DNA from 3 places in the Solibacillus cecembensis genome. Region 2 is predicted to be linked to each of the others. Evidence: riboswitches for the same ligand, from Rfam matches in the RefSeq annotation. Region 2 holds a riboswitch; each other region holds the start of a gene.

What was found. Region 2 has a riboswitch for lysine ahead of ACQKIH_RS03370 (ACT domain-containing protein). Riboswitches for the same ligand answer to the same signal wherever they lie in the genome.
Positions count from the first base shown of each region.
Region 1: linked by a shared signal. The riboswitch ahead of ACQKIH_RS20020 (transporter substrate-binding domain-containing protein) and the one ahead of ACQKIH_RS03370 (ACT domain-containing protein) in region 2 are both predicted to bind lysine.
Region 3: linked by a shared signal. The riboswitch ahead of ACQKIH_RS18505 (amino acid permease) and the one ahead of ACQKIH_RS03370 (ACT domain-containing protein) in region 2 are both predicted to bind lysine.

Region 1 is NZ_JBNNMF010000030.1:29,094-35,035, forward strand. It holds gene ACQKIH_RS20015 (amino acid ABC transporter permease) at 1-648, opposite strand, end outside; gene ACQKIH_RS20020 (transporter substrate-binding domain-containing protein) at 743-1,603, opposite strand; lysine riboswitch at 1,769-1,951, opposite strand; gene odhB (2-oxoglutarate dehydrogenase complex dihydrolipoyllysine-residue succinyltransferase) at 2,102-3,349, opposite strand; gene ACQKIH_RS20030 (2-oxoglutarate dehydrogenase E1 component) at 3,436-5,942, opposite strand, start outside.
Region 2 is NZ_JBNNMF010000003.1:15,376-21,317, reverse strand. It holds gene ACQKIH_RS03375 (YslB family protein) at 1-148, shown strand, start outside; gene ACQKIH_RS03370 (ACT domain-containing protein) at 265-744, opposite strand; lysine riboswitch at 869-1,046, opposite strand; gene uvrC (excinuclease ABC subunit UvrC) at 1,076-2,869, opposite strand; gene trxA (thioredoxin) at 3,661-3,975, opposite strand; gene ACQKIH_RS03355 (electron transfer flavoprotein subunit alpha/FixB family protein) at 4,135-5,112, opposite strand; gene ACQKIH_RS03350 (electron transfer flavoprotein subunit beta/FixA family protein) at 5,343-5,942, opposite strand, start outside.
Region 3 is NZ_JBNNMF010000025.1:24,742-30,683, reverse strand. It holds gene ACQKIH_RS18510 (RNA 2'-phosphotransferase) at 24-713, opposite strand; gene ACQKIH_RS18505 (amino acid permease) at 924-2,384, opposite strand; lysine riboswitch at 2,481-2,660, opposite strand; gene ACQKIH_RS18500 (CynX/NimT family MFS transporter) at 2,822-4,021, shown strand; gene ACQKIH_RS18495 (restriction endonuclease) at 4,088-4,639, shown strand; gene ACQKIH_RS18490 (nitric oxide synthase oxygenase) at 4,686-5,729, opposite strand.

The sequences.
Region 1 (5,942 bases), on a different contig from region 2:
AGTAGCTGTAAATGTCATGACTAAATAAATCATACATGCAATGAAGAAACTTTCTGCAAATTTGAAGTTTGCCCCAGCAACAGACTTTGTTTGATAAAAAAGTTCCGTAACACTAATAACACTTAATACAGCTGTATCTTTAATATTCATCACTAATTGATTCCCTGTAGCAGGTAAAATATTGCGGGCTACTTGAGGTAAAACGACATAAATCATTATTTGGAGATGGTTCATCCCAACGGCTTGTGCCGCTTCATATTGACCTTTATCAACGGATACGATTCCACCTCGAACAATTTCAGCCATATAAGCACCGGTATTTAATCCAACAACGACTAAAGCCGCAATAAATCGATCCAATTCTAAACCGTATGATGCTAACCCATAGAAAACAACCATTGCTTGTACAATCATTGGTGTACCACGGAATACTTCTACATAAACCGTTAAAACAAAGTTGAAAGTTTTTAAAATCATGCTTTTAAATGATTTTTTCTTCATCGGAATCGTATGCATAATTCCGATAAAAAATCCGATAAACGCACCGATAATTGTACTAATGATGGCAATTGCCAAAGTCATATATGCGCCACGTAGGAACATTTCCCAGTTATTTTCGAGTATCGTTAAAATAGTTTCTAAACTCATAAGAAGTCCCCCTAACAGCATTAGCTGCCTTATATGTACCTAACTAATAGAAAAAGTCCGCTCAATTGGCGGCCCTTTTCCATTAATAGTTTAATTATTGAGCGGCTGGTTGATTGGCAATTGCTGCTTCCATCAACTTTTGACGCTCTTCTTCAGAAATACCTTTTAATATTTCATTAATTTTATCCGTTAAATCATAGTCTTTACGAACCCCTACTGCGATTGAAACATCTGCTTCTTCTACATCAAAGCCATCCTCTAACACTGAATACGTAAAGTTTTCATTTGCTGCTGCTGCAGAAATAGCTTCTGGACGCTCTGCTATATAACCATCAATCACACCTGATTCAATAGCAACACGCATTGCTGGGAAGTTATCCATTGCTACTTGTTGCTTCACATCTGGAATTTGATCGATTACTTTATAGTTTGATGTATTTAATTGAGCTGTAATTTTTGCCCCCGCAAAATCGGCTATTGTTTTCGCATTTTCATATTTACTACCTTTTTTCGTTACGATGACGAAATCCGATGTATAATAGTTTTCTGTGAAATCAATTGATTGTTTACGGTCTTCTGTGGGGCTCATCCCTGCAATAATGGCATCAACGACACCTGATTGAAGCGCCGGTACTAAACCATCCCATTCTGCTTTTACAATGACTAACTCTTTGCCTAAACCTTCAGCAATTTTTTTGGCAATTTCTACATCGTAGCCACCTGCATATTCTTTTTCACCATTAATTTGTACGCCACCATTTGAATCATTCGTTTGCGTCCAGTTAAATGGCGCATAGCCTGCCTCCATACCAATTTTGAATACTTCTTTCGATTCAGTAGTAGAGTCAGACCCTTCCGATCCACTTGTAGTGTCTTTTTCTTTGTCTGCGCCACATGCTGCTAATACAAACATGGCCATCATTACTGTAAACAATAATACTAGTCTCTTTTTCATAGTCATTCTCCCCCTATTAATTTCATATTTTTGAGCTATTTTATTATTGGAAAAACATATTTCAATCAAAGTAGATGAACATAAAATTTTTGCCAATTAAAAAACGACCTAAAAGAAGATTTTAGGTCGCTATATTTATAAATAGCTCAAATCCCCACAATCCCATATTGAGATAGCACAACTCGATTATCATGGAGATAATCGAGACAGTTCTGCAATTATTCACTGCAAACCCAGCTTAAAAAGAAAGAGCTCTTTTAAACTTCGGCGGTAGTTCCTTCTTTTCCATCTCGTTGCATGCTCTATGCTCCATGAAAAACTAATAAATACCGCGCCTCTACCCCACAAGATTGTGAGGTTATTATTAAATTGTTTAATGTATGAATAATACTATAATTCAATACTTTCTGTCAATAGTAATTATTTTGATAGTTATATTTACATAGAAAAAACGGACACATCCCCATTTGGAGATATGCCCGCCTTTTAAAGTGATAATTAAGAGTTTAATAATAAATCTTCTGGGTTTTCAATCATTTCTTTAACTGTTTTTAGGAAACCAACAGAATCTTTACCATCGATAATACGGTGGTCATAAGATAATGCCACGTACATCATTGGACGGATTTGAACTTCACCGTTAATCGCTACTGGACGGTTAACGATTGAGTGCATACCTAAAATACCAGCTTGTGTACCGTTCATGATTGGTGTAGACATTAATGAACCGAATACACCACCGTTAGTGATTGTGAAAGAACCACCAGCCATGTCGTTTAAGCCTAATTTTTTGTCGCGTGCTTTACCAGCTAATTCTCCGATATTTCTTTCGATTTCAGCGAAGTTTTTGCTGTTTGCATCACGTACTACAGGTACTACTAAACCTTCTTCAGTTGATACCGCAACACCGATATCAAAGAATTTATTTAAGTGAATTTCGTCACCGCTAATTTGTGCGTTCACGTATGGATATTTTTTAAGTGCTGCAACAACAGCTTTCGTGAAGAATGACATGAAACCTAATTTGATGTCGTTATCTTTTACGAATTGCTCTTGTTTGCGTTTACGTAATGCCATGATGTTTGTCATGTCGATTTCGTTAAATGTTGTTAACATTGCCGTTGATTGTTTAACTTCTAATAAACGTTTTGCAATTGTTTGACGACGACGAGACATTTTCTCAACTGTTACACGGTCAGAATCGCCTGCAGGAGTGAATACCATTGGGCCGTTTGCTGATACCGCTGCAACTGCTGCTTGTGCTACTGGAGCTGTACCGTGAGCTGATACATCTTGTACACGTACACGACCTTGTGGATCTACAGGAGAAATTGCCGCTAAGTCAATTCCTTTTTCACGAGCTAATTTACGTGCTGCTGGTGAAGCAATTACACGATCCGTAGACTCTTCTACGATTGGAGCTGGTGCTACAGGTGCTGCTGCAACCGGAGCCGCTGGAGCTGCAGGTGCCGCTTCTTGAACTGGTGCTGCTGGAGCAGGTGCTGCGCCTTCGCCAGCTTCAACTACTGCGATTACTTGACCTACAAGAACTGTATCGCCTTCTGGAGCTAAAATTTGAGTTAATACACCCGCTTCTTCAGAAATGATTTCAGCGTTTACTTTATCTGTTTCTAATTCTACGATGAATTCGCCTTTTTCTACGCGATCTCCAACTTTTTTCACCCACTGAGCAATTGTACCTTCTGTAATTGATTCTGCTAGTTCAGGGACTTTAATTTCAGCCACTTTAATTTCCTCCTTTAATTACCTATACAAGTTTGTATAGATAGGCTACCTGCTATACAAGTAGCCTTTTTAATTTCATGATTCGATTATTTATCTAATGCTTCTGTAATTAATTTAGTTTGAGCAGCTTTATGAGAATCGCCGTCTCCTTCAGATGTCGAGCTCATTGCAGGACGTCCAACATAACTTACTTTTTTGCCTTCAGCCATAGCATATAAAGTTTCAAGAACATACATCCAAGAACCTTGGTTTTTCGGCTCTTCTTGTACCCAAACGATTTCTTTCACATTCGGGAAGCGCGCAATAATGTCCGCTACTTGTTGTGTCGGGAATGGATAGATTTGTTCAACACGTACGATGTGTAGGTGGTCGAAACCTTCGCCGTCCTTCACACGTTCCGCTAAGTCAATCATAACTTTACCCGTACCAAGTACTACTTTTTCTACTGCTGCTACGTTTTTGCCTAAGCCTTCTTGCTCAATCACTTCTTGGAAGCGGCCTGTTGCAAGTTGTTCCGCACTAGCTGCTGCTAATGGGTGACGTAATAATGATTTAGGTGAAACGACAACTAATGGACGAACGCCTTCTGTACCTAATAGACCGGCTTGACGACGTAATAAGTGGTAGTAGTTGCCTGCATTTGAACAGTTAGCTACGAACCAGTTATTTTCAGCTGATAATTGTAAGAATCGTTCCATACGGCTAGATGAGTGCTCTGGACCTTGACCTTCATAACCATGTGGTAAAAGGATAACGAAGCCAGATTTTTGACCCCATTTAGCGCGCGCACTTGAAATGAAGTTATCGAACATAACTTGTGCCATGTTAGCGAAGTCACCGAATTGTGCTTCCCAAATCGATAGTACATTTTCATTTTCTAAGTTATAACCATATTCATAGCCAACAACACCCGCTTCAGTAAGTGGTGAGTTGCATACTGTGAATGACGCTTTTACGCCATCAACATGGTGGATTGGTGTATATTCACTACCATTGTTTTTATCATGTAACACTAGGTGACGTTGAGAGAACGTACCGCGCTGTGCATCTTGACCTGTAAAACGAACTGGTGTAGCGTCTTGCGTAATTGTCGCATAAGCTAACGTTTCCGCATGACCCCAATCAATTTTTGCAGTTGCAAATGCATCGCGACGTTTTTCTAAAATTTTACCTAGTTTGTTTTGTGGTTCGAATCCTTCCGCAAACACTAATAAATCTTCATTTACTTTGTTTAAGCGATCAAAATCAACAGCTGTAGCGATTTCTGGGAAGTCCACCTTTAATTCTTCTGGCATTTCGATGGCTACATGCTCATCTTTTTCTGCCATTGCTTTTACATGATCATACGCTGCTTGCATTTCTGCATATACGTTCGTATCAATTTCTTTCACTTGCTCAGCTGTGATAACATTAGCAGCTGCTAATTCAGCACCATAAAGCGCGCGAATTGGCTCATGTTTTGCAACTAACTTATACGTTTCTGGGTTTGTTACTGTCGGATCATCCGTTTCATTGTGACCATAACGGCGGTAACCGATTAAGTCAATCACGATGTCCTTAGCAAATTTTGCACGGTATTCCGCGATGAAACGACCTACTTGTGCAACCGTTTCTGGGCTATCTGCGTTCACATGGATTACTGGAATATCATAGCCTTTTGCAGGGTCTGATGAATAGACAGATGAACGTGAATCATATAATTCCGTTGTGAAACCAATCATGTTATTCGAAATGATGTGAACCGTACCGCCCGTAGAGAAGCCTTCTGTTTGAGAGAAGTTAAAGCCTTCTGTTACGATACCTTGACCAGCAAATGCTGCATCACCATGAAGTAAAATACCTACTGCTTTTGACGCATCATGTTTAGCCGTACCTGGAGCTGTTGTATCGTCTTGTACAGCACGAGCCGCACCTAACACAACAGGATTCCCTACTTCTAAGTGTGATGGATTGTAAGCAAGTTTTACATTCATACCTGTTGAACGCATATAAGATGCACCCATGTGGTATTTCACGTCGCCCGTCCAGCCTTTTGTAATTTCAAGACTGCCGTCTGCAGGCATAAATAGTTCATTTGAAACATGTGCAAAGTCAGAGAACATCATGTCATATGGTTTGTTTAAAATATGTGTTAATACATTTAAACGGCCACGGTGAGCCATACCAATACGTGCGTTTTTCACGCCATTGTTTTCTGAACCTTTTAAAATTTCATCTAATAAAATAATTTGTGTATCTAACCCTTCACCAGAGAAGCGTTTTTGACCAACAAATGTTTTGTGAATAAATTTTTCGAAGTTTTCAACGCGTGTTAAACGCTCTAACACAGCCTTCTTTTCGTCTGTAGATAATGTATTTTTAAATACGCCTGACTCAATTTTCGATTGAATCCACTCACGCTCTACATCATTTTGTAAATGTGAATATTCAACGCCCACTTTATCAGTGTAAATAGCTTTTAAGTAAGCGATCGCATCTTTACCGTTTGCAATGCCAGCTGGTACATTTTTGAAAAATACTGTTGCTGGAATAGCTGCTAAATCTGCGTCAGTTAAATTGAATACGCTTTCTTTAATTCGAGTCGTGTCTAATG
Region 2 (5,942 bases):
GCGCTGTTTTCGATTAGAAGCTGGATTTCTAGCAGAGCAAAAACAAAAAACGTTTGGCTATTTAACGGAATGTTACGAGGAAAAAAATGTGAAGCACAATTATGTTAAATTCACTTTAAAATGGGATTTAAAAGAGCCAACCAGTTAATTATTCACCATCTATTGATAAAGCTTCAAGCTACTTTAGAAAGTAGCTTGAGGCTTTTATTCATTTAGGAAGCCTACAATCCGTAGCACCTCGCCTTTTTATAGAAATGAATGATTTTACTGAATTAAGGCAAACTCGTCATGCAACATATTAGCTGCTTGCATCATCTCGTCTTGTGGCACAATAACCGATACTTTAACTTCCGATGCACTGACCATTTTAACAGGAATATGCCCCTTCCCTAACCGCGCAAAGATTCGTGCTGCTACGCCTGGACCAAAAATCATACCTGATCCCGTAATCGAAATTTTAGCCAACCCTACTTCAAAATCAGCAAATCGAAAACCTAAAGCAACTTTACTCGACTCCAATATTCGTAAGCTTTCAGCAAATTTCTCCTTCGTAATTGTAAATGACACGGTTGGTTTGACACCATCCATTACCGACTGCACAATCATATCCACATTGATATTATTTTCTGCTAAAATACTAAATACTTCCGAAAGTGATGCTGTTTCATAAAAATCATAGCCAATTGTTAGTCGAATGACATCCGCTTCATAAAATACCTCGCGCACCGTTAAATTATTCCCCATTGTTTGCAACCCCTTTATATTAGCACTCAAAAACAAAATTTCAGTTTTGTCATACACGAAAAAAAACGACCTTCCACGTATAGGGAAAGTCGCCGTCAAGACAAATAATAAAAGTTAGATGTGCTCTTTGGATAGCTCTCCAGAACATGCGCTCTGACAATTTTACATCTCTTAAATGCAAAACCAGCAATTTGTGCGAACAATACACAATTCACTTCGGCAGTTTCCCCTTTCAAATGCATTCAACGGAATTGTCCTTCCTCATGCATCTTACTTTTGACTACTGCGCCTCTATCGATTGAATTATTCAATTATGTTTCACTCTAGCACACTATAAATCCTTTTTCAATGATTGTTCCTGAAAATGGTGATGAATCGTTTCAGCAAGTTTCTGTGATATGCCCGCCTCAATCAACTGGACAACGGATGCTTCACGTATTTTTTTCACTGAACCAAAATGCTTCATGAGCTGTTGTTTACGCTTCGGACCAATACCTTCAATACCGTCCAACGCCGAAACAATCGTATTCGCCTGTCGCTGCTGTCGTAAAAATGTAATCGCAAAACGGTGTACCTCGTCTTGAATACGCTGCAATAAATAAAACGCATCACTCGTTCTTTTTAGTGAAATAGGCTCTACTGGGTCACCGAATAATAATTGAGACGTATTATGCTTATCATCTTTTGCTAATCCAGCAATCGGAATATAAAGACCTAACTCATCTTCAATGACTTCACGCGCAACTTCCATTTGCCCTTTCCCACCATCAATAACGATTAAATCGGGAAGCGGTAAATTTTCTCGCAACACACGTGTGTATCGACGTCGAATGACTTCTTGCATCGCGCCGTAATCATCATGTTTCGCGGCTTCCTTCGTTTTATATTTACGATACTCTTTTTTCAGTGGCTTGCCGTCCACAAAAACAACCATTGCTGAAACCGGATCCGTGCCGTGCATATGACTATTATCAAATGCTTCAATGCGCATCGGAACGGGAATATTCATTGCCTCACCTAATGCTTCACACGCACCAATCGTACGTTCCTCTTGCCGCTCAATTAGTTGGAATTTCTCATGAATCGCAATATCTGCATTTTTCGTAGCTAAATCAACTAATTCCTTTTTCGAACCTTTTTTAGGAATAACAATTTTCACCTTCAAAAGCTCTTCTAATAAAGCGCCATCCACCTGTGTAGGAATGAAAATTTCTTTTGGCAGCATATGGTTTGGTTCTTCATAAAAACGCCCGACAAATGTTAAAAACTCTTCTTCTGGTTCATTATATATCGGAAAAACGGAAACATCTCGTTCGATTAACTTTCCTTGTCGTACAAAGAAAACTTGCACACACATCCAGCCTTTTTCCACAGCATAACCGAATACATCGCGATTGCTTAAATCACCTGTCACCATTTTTTGCTTTTGCATAATCTTTTCGATATGCGCCATTAAATCTCGATATTCTTTCGCTCGTTCAAATTCTAATTTTTCAGCTGCATCCAACATTTTTTGTTCTAAATCCTGCTTTACTTCTTCATAGCCACCATTTAAAAACTTCGCAATTTCATCGACCATTTCGCGATACACTTCGTTGTCAATTTCCTTCACACATGGTGCCAAGCATTGATCTAAATGATAATAAAGGCATACTTGCTTCGGAATAACGGCACATTTCCTCAATGGGTAAAGTCGGTCTAATAATTTTCTTGTTTCATTTGCTGCGAACGAATTCGGATACGGACCGAAGTATTTGGCCTTATCTTTTTTAATTTTGCGTGTCGTTAAAATACGCGGATACTTTTCATTTGTTATTTTTATATATGGATATGTTTTATCATCCGTTAGTTTAATATTATATTTCGGATCATGAAGCTTAATTAAATTCAGTTCTAAAATTAGCGCTTCTAAATCACTTGAAGTCACGATATATTCGAGGTCCACAATTTCACTTACTAAGCGGGCGGTCTTCCCATCATGGCTACTTGTAAAATATGAACGTACCCGATTTTTTAATGATTTGGCCTTCCCAACATAAATAATCGTCCCTTGGTGATCTTTCATCAAATAACAACCTGGATCACCCGGTAAAATTTCTAGTTTCGCCTTAATATTTGCATTCATTCCATCACCTTAAATTTCCGTCGTTTCCCTTTAGTTTACCCTAAGTTCAGGTGATTTTGAAAGGCAAGAGCTAGTGCTTTATTCGTTTCAATATAATTAATAGCCATTCTAAAAAGGGGGGAGTTGATTTCCATTCCGGGTCGGACGCTTTCCGCGGGCACGGCTCCAACTAACTTGTTTCTCGATACATCTCGAAACAAGTGGATTTTCCGCACGTGCTGTTCCCGCTGGAGTCGCCTCCCCTTCATTCCAATCAAATCCTTCTATTCAAGTTTGTCCTAATACAAATTCTAATCATTTTTTGGGATATGAAGTTAGTTTCAGTTACTCAATATTTTTATTGAAATATGAGATGAGCCCCACAATAAAATCCGTCGAGACTGCAAAACATGCCGTTGTCTCCCACTTTCATGGAGTATTTTTCCACTTAAAAGGTTCAGCTTTGCACAAAGGTTGTATGATTTTTGCTCTTCAATAGCAAAAAAATAGGATAGATTTTTCCTAATGGAATAAAAATCGATTGAGGATAACGCCGCCTCCCACGGAAGCGGCGCAATAAATCCAGAAAGTTTCAGTAGGCAAAATGTTTTAAAGGCTGGCCTTGCACAAAGCACAGAGATGAGTCGTATAGATTTGTGCAACAAAGCTGTGCGCCTCATGTGCTTAGCCAGCCCAAAATAGCAAATACTTTATTAGAACACTTATATCATAAGAATAGATTCTTTGATTAAACTTATATAGACGAAAAAAAGTCGTACACCCGCTACGGGCATACGACTTTTTGAATTGGATTATTTGTTGTCGTTAATGAAATCGATTAACGCTTCTTTTGGCATGAAGCCAGCAGTTTTTGCTTTTAGCTCGCCATCAACGAATAATAATAATGATGGAATCGACATGATTTGGTATTCAGCCGCTGTTCCTTGGTTGTTATCAACGTCTACCTTCACGATTTTCACATCGTTACCGATTTCTGTATCTAGCTCTTCAAGAACTGGAGCGATCATTTTACATGGACCACACCATGCAGCCCAAAAGTCTACTAAAACGACACCATTTGAAATTTCTTGCCCAAAAGTTTGATCTGTACCGTGTACAATTGCCATAATTAAATAGCCTCCTTATCTAACATCTGTTTGTAGTATAGCATGATTTGCCAATTGGCTAAAAATAATATGCTCGGGGAGGTATATTTACGTAAAAAAATCCCTTGAACATAGAAAAAATAACAGCTCCCTCATAATAAGGTGAGGAAGCTGTCGTTATTATGCTCCTACTTTTAACGCTTTAAACTCTTCAATTAGCATCGGAATAACTTCGAATAAATCGCCCACAATTCCGTAGTCTGCTATTTTGAAAATATTCGCTTCTGGATCTTTGTTAATTGCAACAATTACTTTCGAGTTCGACATCCCCGCTACATGCTGGATTGCCCCCGAAATACCTGCTGCGATATAAAGATCAGGTGTTACTACTTTACCTGTTTGTCCGATTTGTAATGAGTAGTCACAGTAATCTGCATCACATGCACCACGAGAAGCACCAACTGCACCACCTAGTAATTTAGCAAGCTCATATAATGGTGCGAAGCCGTCTTCAGATTTTACACCACGCCCTCCTGCTACAACTACTTTTGCCTCAGATAAATCGACGCCTTCCGTTGATTTACGAACAACTTCTTTAATGATTGTACGTAAATTTGTAATGTCCACCGACACTGAAGATACATCACCCGCGCGACCTGCTGCTTTTGCAAGTGGTGCGATGTTATTTGGACGAATTGTTGCGAAAATAACGCCTTCTTTTACCTTCACTTTTTCGAAAGCTTTTCCAGAATAGATAGGACGAATGAACACAACATCGTCTCCAGCACCTTGAATTTCTGTTACATCTGATACTAAACCAGCATTTAAGCGAGATGCAATTTTAGGTGATAAATCTTTACCTAAAGATGTATGACCAAATACAATAGCATCTGGTTTTTCTTGCTCAATAACCGCTAAAATGGCTTGGCTATACCCATCAGAAGTATATGTTTTTAAATGTGGATGTTCCACCGTTACAACACGGTTTGCACCGTACTCAACTAATTCAGATGCTACCCCAGCAACTGAATCTCCTACGATAAGACCTACTACTTCGCCACCATCAGCAATTTGTGTACCTGCAGCAATTGCCTCAAATGAAACGTTACGTAAGCTTCCTTCACGAACTTCACCTAATACTAATACTTTCTTTGACATGTATATCCCTCCATTACCATCTTCGTAAAATTATTGTTTACCATATCAATTACGCCTCGGCGTAATTGCGTCCAGATTTTTTTCGAGCTCTCTCGAAAAACTCCCCTAAAAAATCTGTGACATCCGCCGGGGCATTAACTTGATTAAGCCTGGGGTTGAACCCCTAATAGAATTGCATATTTAGCATTCATCCCCAACTTATAGAAGTAGGGGACATCTGCTGAATCAAGTTAAACTACTTTTGCTTCGTTATGAAGTAAGCTTACTAGCTCTTTAACTTGATCAGAAAGATCGCCAGCTAAAACGCGACCTGCTGCTTTTTGAGGTGGTAAATAAATTTCGATTGTCTCGATTTTCACTGCCACATCATCTTCATCGATATCTAAATCATCTAACTCAAGCTCAGCAAGTGGCTTCTTTTTCGCCTTCATAATTCCCGGTAAAGATGGATAGCGTGGTTCATTTAAACCTTGCTGTGCCGTTACTAATAATGGTAATGAAGTTTCTAATATTTCAGCGTCCCCTTCAATATCACGAACGATTTTTGCTGTCGTCCCTTCAATTTCAAGACTTGTAATTGTTGTTACGTAATTGATTCCTAATAAGTCTGCTAAACGAGGACCTACTTGACCAGACCCTCCATCAATGGCAACATTACCAGCTATAATTAAATCCGCTTCTTTGTCTTTTAAATATTCAGCCAATATGTAAGCTGCAGAATATTGATCTAACTCATCTAGATCATCTTCTGTATTAATTAATACGGCTTCATCTGCACCCATTGCAAGTGCTGTACGAAGTTGCTTTTCAGCATCCTCACCGCCGATTGT
Region 3 (5,942 bases), on a different contig from region 2:
AAGCTCAATGTTCGGATTTCACCCTATTTTTCTAAAATTTTACGGATTTCATTTTTAAATTCTTCAAACTTCAGCCCGTCTTTTCCAAAGTAAGACATGCTACGCGTTGCAAAAATATGCACCTTTTTACCGTTTAGATCACGCATTTCTGCAAATGGCCCTTCTACTTCTAAATGTTGCACCTTTGTTATTGTAGGATTGTAAATTACTAGATGTTCTGCATACATCGCTTTAAATTGATTCAATGCAGCTGTCCCTTGAAGTACAATAATTTCTGGTTGCAGCTCATTAAATAGCTCTTCAAATATAACTTGCCCGCGTGCAAAAGCTTCTGGGTTTTCCTTTTTTACTAACTTTAAATCATCGGCATTTTCCACTTGATACGCATTTAAAGATGTATAAACGGTCGTTTCATCTAATTCGTTTTGCAGCCATTTAGCAAAGTGTAACGATCCTTTAAATTCACGCGGTGCATGTTTGATTTCATTGAAAAATAAATCTTCCAATAAATCGGTATTCACTAATGCATCAGCAAATAACTTTTCGCCGCTTGGTATCACCTTAAATAACGGCATGGCATTCGAACCGACTAAAAACACACGTGATTTGTACGGATTTCCATCTATTATAAATGGTCGGTATAGCACTTCACTTTTTTCCGCATCCATTAGCCAGTTGTAAATTTTTTTATAAAACCCCGTTGAAACAGTCACCCTTCTTCACTTCCTTCACTTTCTATTATCGTCAATAGCCTGCTGGTAGCAACGCTATGTTTAGTTCCTTCATTATATTCTAATAATACCATCTCGATTTAACTTTTGGCATAAGCAGAATAAAAAAAGCAAAACCTCAAATAAATGAGATTTTGCTTTCCTAATCAATTACGCCGGGGCACAAACTTGATTCAGCTTTACTGAATCAAGTTAGTACTTATTTGTTAAATCACAATCCATTAATGGCACGACTTTCGTTTTGTGCTTCCATTTATAACCGACCCACAGTGCTACGAATAAAGGGATACCAATATATGATACTAAAACGCCGTACCAGTCGATTGTGCCACCCATGAACGCCATGTAATTTTGTCCTAAAATAACAATCGTACATAGAGCAAACGCGAATAATGGACCAAATGGGAAAAATTTCGATACATAAGGCAAATCGCTTAGTGAGTGCCCTTGCGCAACGTATGCTCGGCGGAAACGATAATGACTTATTGCAATTCCTAGCCATGCAATAAATCCGGACAGTCCCGATGCGTTTAATAACCAAATATAAACAACACCATCACCAAAGAATGAAGCTAAAAATGATACGCAACCTACAGCCATTGTCGCGATTAACGCATACACTGGAATGCCGCGTGTATTCACTTTTGCAAAAAACTTCGGCGCTTTTCCATCGACTGCTAATTGGAATAACATACGGCTTGCTGCATATAAACCAGAGTTTCCGGCAGATAGCATCGCTGTTAAAATAATCGCATTCATCACGGATGCCGCGAATGCAAAGCCTAAGTTTTCAAATACTAATGTAAATGGACTTGTCGCAATATCTTCTGATAGTAAACGTGAATCCGTATACGGAATTAATAAACCAATTGCACCAATTGCAAAAATGTAGAACAGTAAAATACGCCAAAATACTGAACGTACCGCCTTTGGAATATTTTTTGCTGGATCATCTGTTTCACCAGCTGTTACACCAAGCATCTCTGTCCCTTGGAACGAGAAACCTGCCGCTAAGAAAATACCGAATATTGCTAGGAAACCACCATTAAACGGTGCATCTCCAACGAAGAAGTTTTTAAAGCCTACCGGATCATTGCCACCTAAAATTCCAAAAATCATCAGGAAGCTGACAATAATAAATACAATCACGGTTACTACTTTAATCATCGAAAACCAATATTCACTTTCACCATACGCTTTAACTGACATTAAGTTAAATGATAGAACAACGACAATAAATAAGATTGTCCATGTAATCGATGAACTATTTGGGAACCAATATTTCATAATTAACGATACAGCTGCGATTTCTGCTGCAATCGTAATTGCCCAGTTGTACCAATAGTTCCAACCTAATGCAAAGCCTAGTGCCGGGTCAACAAATTTCGTTGCATACGTACTGAACGAACCAGAAGTTGGCATATACGCGGCCATTTCACCTAAGCTCGTCATTAAAAAGTACACCATCACACCAATTAATGCGTAGGCAAGTAATGCACCACCAGGACCTGCTTGTGCAATTGCACCACCAGAAGCTAAAAAGAGCCCTGTCCCAATTGTTCCCCCTAAAGAAATCATCGTAATGTGACGACTTTTCAAGCTTCTTTTTAATTGATTTTTATTACCAAGTTGATCGATTTTTATCTCACTCATGAAAAATTCTCCTTTTTGTTTCGTTTGTATAGAGTTAAATGAAGATAAAAAGCCGCCACAAGTTTTTGTGACGGCTTTATTTAACACCAGACAAACTTGAAAGATAGCTCAACACATGTTTACACATGTGACAGTTCTGTTCCTTTCGGAGACAGCCCCAGCATCATCTTTTGAGAATCAAAATGACACTTCGGCAATCATTCCTTTCATATAGTTTCACCGATTTTCTCAATCTCCGCTATACTAATATTAATGCTTGCGACCTCTACCTCATTTTGACATGAGGTAATGTAATATTTAATTTCAATAACGATTCAAATTCTAGCATACCATTTTTTTGATAGCAACCGATTCGAACTTTTCTTTCTTTTTAGATTATTCGTACAATTAGTGGTGTCTGGTATAATGGGTTTTATTCAAGAACAGGAGCGTGGAAAATGAATTCCAAACTAGATACAAACACAAACAAAAACTTACTATCTAATAAATCTATTTGGCTATTTACACTAGCTATTATTTTTTTTGCGACAACACTCCGAACACCTTTAACAGTCGTTGGACCCATCATATCCTTTATACGAGATGGACTCGGCATTTCTAACGTTCTCGCTGGTTTTTTAACAACCATACCGTTACTTGCTTTTGCGGTGGTATCACCTTTTGCCGCTCGTATCGCTCGGAAATTTGGCATGGAATGGACACTGTTTTATTCAGTCATTATTTTATGTGCAGGTGTTTTACTACGTTCAGTTGGTTCGACTGCACTACTTATTTTAGGGACAATTCTAATCGGGGTTGCTATCGCTTTCGGAAACGTGCTCATCCCTAGTTACTTCAAGCTAAAATTCCCGCTTCATATTGGCATATTAACGGGGATTTATTCCGTGTCGATGAATATTTCTGCCGGTCTTGCTGCAGGTGTTAGCTATCCGATTGCATCAGGTTTTGGCTGGCAGTCTGCACTTGGCTTTTCACTTATTTTAGGAATATTAACATTACTTTTTTGGCTTCCTTTATTGAAAGACCACAAAGTAGAAATGAAATTTGCCAGCTCGGACGCACCGAAAAAGAAAATGTGGAAATCCCCTCTTGCCTGGGCAATTGCCGCAACGATGGGCTTACAATCGTTCATTTTTTATAGCTCAAGCGCTTGGCTACCGGACATTTTCATTAGTCAGGGAATGAGTGCACAAGATGCTGGCTGGATGGGCTCTATCATGCAACTTGCGCAAATTCCATTAACATTTATCATTCCCATTATTGCTGGAAAACTTTCATCACAACGTCCGATTGTACTCTTCTTTTCACTTTGTTATGTGATTGGGTTTACTGGTGTATTAATGGAGTGGACGAGCTTGGCCGTATTATGGATGGTGTTTTTAGGTTTTGCAGGCGGTTCTTCATTTGGCCTTGTCCTTATGTTTTTCACATTGCGAACAGAAACAGCCTTCGAAGCTGCTGATTTATCAGGCTTTGCGCAATCTGTCGGTTATTTAATCGCAGCAATTGGACCTGTTTTATTCGGCTTTGTTCATGATGCGACAAATAGTTGGACAATCCCGATTGCATTATTTTTAATCGCTTCCGCACTATTATTTATTGCTTCCTTTATAAGCGCGAAAAAGCAATTTATCTAAAGCAAACGTATGTGCTCATTTATGGTATACTCTACTTACATTAAAACTTAAAGGAGTATATTGAAGTTGCGTAAACGTAATCGACGAAGAAAGAAAAGAATGCCTAATTTTACATTGGTCATGATCATCCTGGCAGGTGCGGCTGGCTGGTATTTTAGCGAAACATTGCAAGGTATCGGCATTGGGATTGCTCTTTACTTTGTATTATTAATCGCTTTTAAAATTTGGTGGAGATCGCGAAAAACAGCAAAGCTACGCAAATCCGGCATCCGTGAAGTTGATGTGATGAGCGGTGAAGATTTCGAACGTTTTTTAGGTGAGTTATTTAAACGCCGCGGCTTTAAGGTGCGCTACACAGCGACAAGCGGGGATTATGGTGCAGACTTAATCTTAAACGATGGTAAAGAAATCATTGCTGTACAGGCAAAGCGCTATTCTAGTTCCGTTGGTGTGAAAGCAGTACAGGAAATTATCGGTGCTGTCAAAATGTACAATGCGACTGAAGCTTGGGTTGTGACAAATAGCCATTTTACAAAGCAGGCAAAAAAACTGGCCGATATTAATGGCGTTTATTTAATTGATCGCGATGAATTAATTGATATTATTTTGAATAAATGACGCAAGTAACCCCCTTATTCCTTTGATGGATGAGGGGGATTTTTGTTTATTTATAAGGAAGTTGCTGATAAAAATAATTCGGCTTCTTCGTTTTATTAGGTATCGGTTGATGATAAATAGACGTTGTCGCAGGTGACAGTGGTGGAATGAGCCACGTCCAGTTCCCTGTTACTTCGCGCTGTTCTTTTTGCTCCTGCTGTTGAAACAATTCAAACTGTTGCGCCGCAGTATGATGATCGACAATGCTCACACCTGCTTTTTTATAGGAATGCAACACCGCTACATTTAATTCTACGAGTGCACGGTCCTTCCAAAGTGATGCATTCAAAGTCGTTTCAATCCCCATTTGCTGTGCGACTTTTGGCAAGAAATGATAGCGCGCTTCATCAGCTAAATTACGCGCGCCAATTTCCGTGCCCATATACCAGCCATTAAACGGTGCTGCTTGAAAATCAATTCCACCAATATTAAAGCGCATACTCGAAATAATCGGAACGGCATACCATTTCATTTGTAAGCTCGAAAAATCATAGTGTGGATGCTCGATTTGCACTTCGACTACATCGTCTTTCGGAATTTCAAAAAATTTCGGTGGGTGGTCATCTAATTGAATGACAAGTGGTAACACATCATAATTTGTCCGTGCTCCGCGCCACCCGAGTGCTTCACATGTTTTTGTAAAAGCGAGTGAATCTGAATCACCTAGCACACCATCCGCCGTTTCATAGCCGGCATAGCGAATGAGCTGATGATTCCAAATATGTACCCGATTTTGCGCAAAAATCGAAATAACTGGACGAATTTTCCCACTATTCGTAGCAAAGGAAATATGCTCCAGTAATGCAGCAAAAATCGCTTCCTCATCCAATAAATGACGTTGATCCAACACCGTTAAGCTATTCCAAAATAATCGACCAATGCACTTATTACTATTGCGCCAAGCAACACGCGCACCAAAAGTTAATTCTTCTGTTGTAAAACTGAATTGTGGGTCCACCGCTTGAATGAGACGGCGTTCTAGCCACTCTTCCGTTTGCTGCGTTTCTTTTTTATATAAAGTTAAAAATGAGTTTAATTCTTGTATGTTCATATTGTGTCCCCCTACTTCTTTCATTTTGTATTGTTTTTGAAACAAACACAATGAAAGCCCTTCCACAACAAAGATGTATTTTATATATATGACTAAAAGTGTTCAAATTCATAGCCATACAATTTAGTCAGCTATCTATTTAGAATACTCCACAACAGAAAACGAAAGGAATTTATGTTCTTTTCTGGGGGTATCCATCTTTAATAAAAGATG